Linked DNA regions of Beijerinckia sp. 28-YEA-48. The protein of the gene in region 2 interacts with the protein of the main gene of each other region in a pairwise test. Links are inferred from orthologs where the notes say so. Each region holds a gene or a part of one and is shown on either strand. Other genes may lie near its edges.

What was found.
Region 1: the proteins of recR (region 2) and recO interact in binary tests that used the Escherichia coli proteins (3 or more experiments, as listed by UniProt). The link is inferred for Beijerinckia sp. 28-YEA-48 from one-to-one orthologs.

The regions. Positions count from the first base shown.
Region 1 is NZ_FNSI01000001.1:938,220-941,895, forward strand. What follows is about bases 269-3,051. They hold recO (DNA repair protein RecO), read left to right. Parts: upstream 269-1,175; coding sequence 1,176-1,928; downstream 1,929-3,051. Other genes in these bases: BLW50_RS04440 (MFS transporter), read left to right, coding at 269-1,147; BLW50_RS04450 (ester cyclase), read left to right, coding at 2,404-2,856; BLW50_RS04455 (cation diffusion facilitator family transporter), read right to left, coding at 2,897-3,051. Also shown: more of BLW50_RS04440, read left to right, coding at 1-268; more of BLW50_RS04455, read right to left, coding at 3,052-3,676. UniProt on the Escherichia coli protein: Involved in DNA repair and RecF pathway recombination.
Region 2 is NZ_FNSI01000001.1:3,786,271-3,789,896, reverse strand. Bases 634-3,366 are described here. They hold recR (recombination mediator RecR), read left to right. Parts: upstream 634-1,563; coding sequence 1,564-2,169; downstream 2,170-3,366. Other genes in these bases: BLW50_RS17795 (metal-dependent hydrolase family protein), read right to left, coding at 2,228-3,366; BLW50_RS17805 (YbaB/EbfC family nucleoid-associated protein), read left to right, coding at 1,238-1,561; BLW50_RS17810 (DNA polymerase III subunit gamma/tau), read left to right, coding at 634-1,227. In the rest of the region: more of BLW50_RS17810, read left to right, coding at 1-633; more of BLW50_RS17795, read right to left, coding at 3,367-3,626. UniProt on the Escherichia coli protein: May play a role in DNA repair. It seems to be involved in an RecBC-independent recombinational process of DNA repair. It may act with RecF and RecO.

The sequences.
Region 1 (3,676 bases), 2.8 Mb from region 2 along the record:
GCGCACGTCGCTGGCGATCTTTTCCTGCGGCTTCTCGATCTTCGCGCTGCTCTATTGCACCCAGCCGATCCTGCCTTTGTTCGTCGACGAGTTTCATGTCTCGCCGGCGCAGAGTTCTCTCGCCCTGTCGCTGACGACCATCACGCTGGCCGTGGCGATGATCTTCGCCAGCTCCTTCGCCGAAGCTTGGGGTCGCAAACCGCTGATGTTGGGCGCGCTCGTCTCGGCCTCTGTGTTGACCCTGCTGCTGTCGGTGGCGACGGAATGGAGCCAGATCTTGTGGCTGCGGGCGCTGGCCGGCGTCGCGCTCAGCGGCATGCCGGCGGTGGCGCTCGCCTATCTCGGTGAGGAGATGGAGCCGCAGGCGGTGGCGCCGGCCGTCGGCCTCTATATCGGCGGCGGCGCGCTTGGTGGCATGTCGGGCCGGCTCTTTGTCGCGGTGTTGGCCGACTACGGTTCCTGGCGCATCGCCATGGCTTTTATCGCCGCGACCGGGCTCGTCTCGGCCGTCATCTTCTGGAAGGCCTTGACGCCGTCGCAGCATTTCGTGCCGCGTGGGCTGCATTTTGGCGGGCTCGCCGCCTCGCTGTTTCGCCATTTCCGCAATCCTGGCATTGTCCTTCTGGTGTGCGAGGGCTTTCTACTGCTCGGCGGCTTCATGGTGCTCTACAATTACATCGGCTTCCGCTTGCAGGCGCCGCCATTCAATTTCAGCCAGAGTCTCGCCGGTCTGGTCTTCGCCTGCTATCCGATCGGCAGTCTGGGATCGGCGACCATGGGCAATTTGGCGTCGCGCTTTGGGCGGGGTCGTGTGCTGGTCGCCTCGATCCTGATCATGATCTGCGGGCTGGTGGTGATGACGCCCGACAATCTCATCGCCATCGTCTTCGGTCTGGCCGCCATGACATTTGGGTTTTTCGGCGCCCATGCGATTTGCAGTGGCTATGCGCCAGCGCTGGCTGACCAGGACAAGGCGCAGGCTTCTTCGCTCTATCTGCTATTCTATTATATCGGCGGTGGCATCGCCGGCTCGGCGGGCGGCCTGTTCTGGAGCACGGCCGGCTGGCCGGGCGTGGCGATGTTCTCGGGCGTGTTGATGCTGGGCACGCTGACCGCAGGCTTGTTTCTGGCGCGTCGCGCGCCATAGGCTCAAAACGCTATGATTGAGGTTGCGCGTGGAATGGCGCGATGAAGGCATCATCATCGGATTGCGCAAGCACGGCGAGACCAGCCTCATCGTCGAATTGATGACGCGCGCCCATGGCCGCCACATGGGCATTGTCAAAGGCGGCCGCTCGCGGCGCATGCAGCCGACCCTGCAACAGGGCAATAGCGTCGAGGTGACGTGGCGGGCGCGGTTGGAAGAGCATCTTGGCCTGTTCACGCTCGAGGTGGGGAAGGCGCGCGCGGCCGAGATAATGGCGACGCCGCTGGCGCTCGCCGGTATCAATCTGATCGGCGAACTGCTGCGGCTGCTGCCCGAACGCGATCCGCACGAAACGCTTTACGAGATGGCGAGCGCCATGGCCGATCGCCTGGGTGATCAGCAGTTTGGTCCGGCGCTGATGGTGCGCTTCGAGCTGGAAGTGCTGTCGGAACTGGGCTTCCGTCTCGACCTGTCGCAATGCGCGGCGACGGGAACGAATGACGCTTTGATCTACGTGTCGCCGAAGACGGGGCGTGCCGTCAGCGCCAGCGCTGGCGAGCCCTATAAGGATCGACTGCTGCCGCTGCCGGCTTTCCTGCATTCCATGTCCTGGCAATATGCGCCCAGCAAAGCGGAGATTGCCGATGGCTTTCGCCTGACGGGGTATTTTCTCGACCGCGATGTGCTGCAGCCGCGCGGCGGGAGCGATAAGCTGGTGCGCCGCAGTTATCTCGCTGCCGCGGGACTGACGTCGGGCGATCTCTCCGGCACCGGTCATTGAGCACACGGCTGCATCATGGTTGCAGATCCCAGTTGCGATCTTGCACGGGCAGGGCGCGCATCAATCGGACGAATTCTTCCGCATCGGGTGTCGTGAGCCAAATCAGTGTGGCGAGCCGAGAAGGGCAGGACATCGGATGGGTGCGTGGCCTGTCCCGTCCGGCGACTGGGACAACTGCTTTCCAGATGCCGAGAGCAGTCTCTACCGCATGGGGCGCGCGTTTGAGATCGATCGGGGCGTGTGCCGGTCGTCCACGGACTAAAACTTGTTCTTCGCGGGACATGTGGCTTCTCCTGCGGGCTGAATGAACCGCAGGTTAGGAGTGGTTGGATTTCTTCAGCACACCGGTTCTTGCTGTCGAATCGAAGATTCATCGGTCCGGTTCGATACCAGGGCAATATTCGGAGTTTGATGGGCGTTGTCTCGACCTAGGTCTGCTTCCGCTCGCGCCGATGCGAGCTGACAGGAGATCGAGATGTCCAAGATTGATGATAACAAGGCCGTTGTCGGCCGTTGGTTCACCGAGTTCTGGGGCGAAGAATGCAACCTCGACGTCGTCGACGAAATTGCCGCGCCCGACATGCTGCTGCGCTATTCGCTGCATGAACCGCGCCGTGGCCATGCCGACATCAAGGCTTTCATGACCGACTTCCGCGCCGCTTTTCCCGATCTCAAATTCTGGGGAACGGCCGATCTGATCGCAGAGGGCGACTATGTCGTTGGCCAATGGGAAGGCGGCGGCACTCACACGGGCGCGGCCTTCAGCGACTTTCTCGTCGGATCGCTGCCGGCGGCAAGTGGGCGCAAGATGCACTTCACCGGGACCACGGTGCTGAAGATCGAAAACGGCAGGATCGTTTCCGAGATCGGTCTCGATGACGGCGTGACGGCTCTGACGCAGCTGGACCTGATCCGGCAGCTGGCCTGACAGCCTTCGGCCCGCATGCGCAACATGCGGGCCGTTCTATTTATTCCGCCCATTCCTCGTCCGTCGTGAAGACGATGGTGAGCCAGCGATCCGACGTGTCGCCGCCGATCGACTCGCCGATTTCATCGCGGAGGCGGTCCCATTCCTCCAACCGCTTTGCCGGCCAGCCCGTTGGCACGATGAAATAGAGCTCGATCTGGCGGCCGCGTCCGACCCGGGCGACATAGGCGCGATAGGAGGCGAAGCCGTAGCGCGCGACGATGTTTTCGGCGATTTCGTCGACGTGCTGTTTGAGTTCCGCCGGCGTCACCAGCAGGATATCGGCCAGCGCCTGTCGCACCGTGCCGAGGGGAATGGGGATCACCACAAGGCAGACGACCGCAAGAATGGCCGGATCGACATAAGGCGACATCCACTGCAAGTGGGTGCCCTGGATGAAATAGCCGAAGATGAAGGCGACCAGCAGGGCGGCGGTCAAGGCCGCCGACATCACCCACGCCTTGGCATCCATGGCGAGAAAATCCGAACGGATCGTCTTGTTCGCGCGCTTGCCATAGATGGCCATGCCGACGGAGAGCACGACGGTCACCACGGCATAGATGATCGCCATATTGAAGCTCAGCACGCGCCCGCCCGACAGGATGCTGCCGATGGCGTTGATGAGGGCATAGATCGAGGCGCCGATCAGCAAGATGCCGTTGAGGCCGAGCACCATGGGCTCGAGATGCCAGAAGCCCATAGTGAAGGTTTCGACGAGCTTGCTCTTCTTGGTGCCGATGGCCGTCGAGGCGGCGATGAGATTGGTCACCAGAAGCGACAG
Region 2 (3,626 bases):
GATCTGCGCCGCGTCGAATCGGATGTACTGATCGGCCATCTCGGCAAGCTCTGCACGAGCGAGAAGGTCGATATCGACGAACGGGCGCTGTCTCTCATCGCCCGCGCCGCCGAAGGCTCGGTGCGCGATTCCCTGTCGCTGCTCGACCAGGCCATTGCGCACGCCGCCGCCGGCGAGCCGATCAGCGCCCAGAGCATCCGCACCATGCTCGGCACCGGCGATCGCGGCCGCATCATCGACCTGTTCCAGGCGGTGATGAAAGGCGACATCGCCGTCGCTCTCGACGGCCTGAAGGAACTCTACGACCAGGGCGCCGATCCGGCGCTGGTGCTGACCGACCTGGCCGAATTCATCCATTTCGTCACCCGGCTGAAGCTGGCGCCGGAGTCGCGGCTCGACGCCTCGATCGGCCAGGACGAGCGCACCCGTGGCCGCGAGTTCGCCGACACGCTCAGCATCGGCGTGCTCACCCGCGCCTGGCAGATCATTTCCAAGGGGATCATGGATCTCAAGTCGTCGCCGCGCCCCCTGGCCGCCGCCGACATGGTTCTGGTTCGCCTAGCTTACGCGACCGATCTGCCGAGCCCCGAGGATGTGCTGCGCCGGCTGGCCGACAGCCCCAATGAAGGTCCGGCCCCATCTCGCGCCATGGTCAGTAACGGTGGTGGTGGCGGCGGTGGCGCCGTGGCCGTCGCTGGCGGCGCACGACCGATGTTGGCCACATCGTCGCCGGCGCCGCGCGTTCAGGTTCAGGCGAGCACCGCACCGCGCGTGCAGCTCGCCCGTTTCGAGGACGTGGTGGCGCTGGCCCAGATCAACCGCGACATCCAGCTCAAAATGGCGCTCGAGCGCGACGTGCGCCTGGTGCGTTTCGAGCAAGGCTCGATCGAATTCGCTTTGGCGCCGGGCGCTTCGGCGCAGCTTGCCGCCACCCTGTCGCGCAAACTGCAGGATTGGACCGGCCAGCGCTGGATGGCGGTGGTGGTTTCGGCCGAAGGCGCGCCAACTATTCTTGAGCAGCGCGACGCGCGCAAACAGGATCTTCTGGTTGGCGTGCGCGCCGATCCCCTGGTGCGCAGCGTGCTCGAACGTTTTCCCGGCGCCGAAATCGTCGGGGTGAAATCGGCCGAGGACGCCTTGCCGCCGCCCGAGCCGATGCTGCTTGCCGGGCCGAGCGACGATGAAATCGGCTATACTGACGACAGCTACACCGAAGATGATCTTTAAAGGATAAGCCATGAAAGACATCATGGGACTGATGAAACAGGCGCAAGAGATGCAGAGCCGCATGCAAGACATGCAGGCCGAGCTCGAGCGCATCGAGGTTGAAGGACAGTCGGGCGGCGGGTTGGTGAAAGTCACCCTCACCGCCAAGGGCGCCATGAAGGGCATTTCCGTCGATGCGTCCCTGCTCAAGGCCGACGAGAAGGAAATCGTCGAGGATCTGATCCTCGCCGCCCATGAGGATGCGCGCAAGAAAGCCGAGCGCACCATGGAAGAGAAGATGAAATCGGTGACGGCCGGACTGCCGCTGCCGCCCGGCATGAAACTGCCGTTCTAGTCATGGCCGAGCGGGTCGCCGGGCCGGAGATCGAACGTCTGATTCAGCTTCTGGCGCGTCTGCCGGGCCTGGGTCCGCGCTCGGCCCGTCGCGCCGCGCTGCATCTGATCCGCAAGCGCGAGGAATTGCTTGGGCCGCTGGCGGACGCCATGCAGGTCGCCCATCAGCGCGTGCGCACCTGTTCGTCCTGCGGCAATGTCGACACGATCGATCCGTGCACCATCTGCGCCGATCCGCGTCGCGACCCCACAACCATCGTCGTCGTCGAGACCGTCTCCGATCTGTGGGCGTTGGAGCGCTCGGGCGCGGTGCGTTCACGCTATCATGTGCTCGGCGGCACCCTGTCGCCGCTCGATGGCATCGGGCCTGAAGATCTCAACATCGGCATGCTGGTCGAACGCGTCGCCGGTGGCGGCGTCACCGAGGTGATCCTGGCGGTCAATGCCACGGTCGATGGCCAGACGACCGCTCATTACATCACTGACGTCCTCTCCCACACCAACGTCAAGCTGACCCGCCTCGCCCATGGCGTGCCCGTCGGCGGCGAGCTCGACTATCTCGACGAAGGCACGCTCTCGGCCGCCATCCGCCAGCGCACGAGTTTCTGAGTGCGCGATTCAAGGTCCCGCTGCCAGGATAGCAAGCGGGGCCTCATAAGGCCGGCGTTTAGGTCAGAGTATTCTTGTAGATCCGACCATCTTTCATGATAAGCTTCAGGTTCTTTTCGGGATCGGCGAGGAGCTTGATATCGGCGATCGGATCGCCATCGACGAGCAGGATGTCCGCATAAGCACCGGCTTCGATGACACCGATCTTGCCGGGGTAGGGGTTACGCGGTCCCGACATGGCCAGAAGATTGGCGTTACCGCTCGTCGCCATCTGCAAGACTTCGTCGTTGGAGTACCAGCGCGACATCGTCGTCAGGATTGCGCCCTGATTCTTCGTCATCGACGGCTCGAAGAGAATATCGGTACCCCAGGCGGTCTTGAGCTTATATTTCTTAGCGAGGCCATAAGCGGTGTCGGTGCCCGCGAACATGGTCATCTGCTTGGCGCGATTGGCCGAGCCTTCCGGATAGGGATTGGCGTATTCATTTTCGATGAACGCCTGGGAAGAGAACCAGATGCCCTTGTCGGCCATGATCTTCGCCGTCTCTTCGTCCATGAGCTGGCCATGATCGATGCAGCGCACGCCGCCGCGAATGGCAGTCTGAATGGCGCGCGGCGTATAGGCATGCACCGTGACATAAGTGCCCCAGTTCTCGGCCGCGTCGACCGCTGCGCGGAACTCGGCTTCCGTGTATTGGCTGACGTCGATCGGATCGAAATTTGAGGCAACACCGCCGCCGGCGGCGAGCTTGATCTGGCTGGCCCCGAGCATCAATTGTTCGCGCACCCGCTTCAAGACGGCATCGACGCCATCGGCGATCATGCCGCCGCCGACCGCTTCGCCCCGGCTGAGTGGACCGTTAGGCTGCGCCGGTACTTCGTAAGGAAAGCGGAAATCGCCGTGGCCGCTTGTCTGCGAAATCATCGCGCCAGACGGCCATATACGAGGGCCAAATGTTAAGCCGCTATCGATGGCACGTTTGAGGCTGAAAGATGGGCCTGCCAAATCACGGATGCTGGTGAAGCCACGCAACAAGGTTTTACGCGCTTCTTCCGATGCGACCAAGGTGATGTAACCGACATCGGCGGTCAATAAATCCATCATCGGAACAGGGGCCATCATCGAATGCCAATGGGCATCGATCAGCCCCGGCATCAATGTGCGGCCGCCGCCATCGATGGACTGAACGCCCTGAGCTAATGGCGCGTTACCGGGTTCGATCGCTTTGACCTTGTTGCCTTCGATGAGAATGCGCGAACCGGAGATGAGCTTGTTAGACTTGCCGTCGAAGATCCGAACGTTGGTGATCGCGATCGGCGTGGCCGGGGCATCGGGGATGGCCGCGGAGGCAGCTTTCGGCCAGAAAGCGGCAGCGCCAATCGCGGCGGCCCCGCCGAGGAAGGCACGGCGGGAGAACTTTGCGTCGAGCTGGGCATTCAGTCGCGCGAAGGCCGGG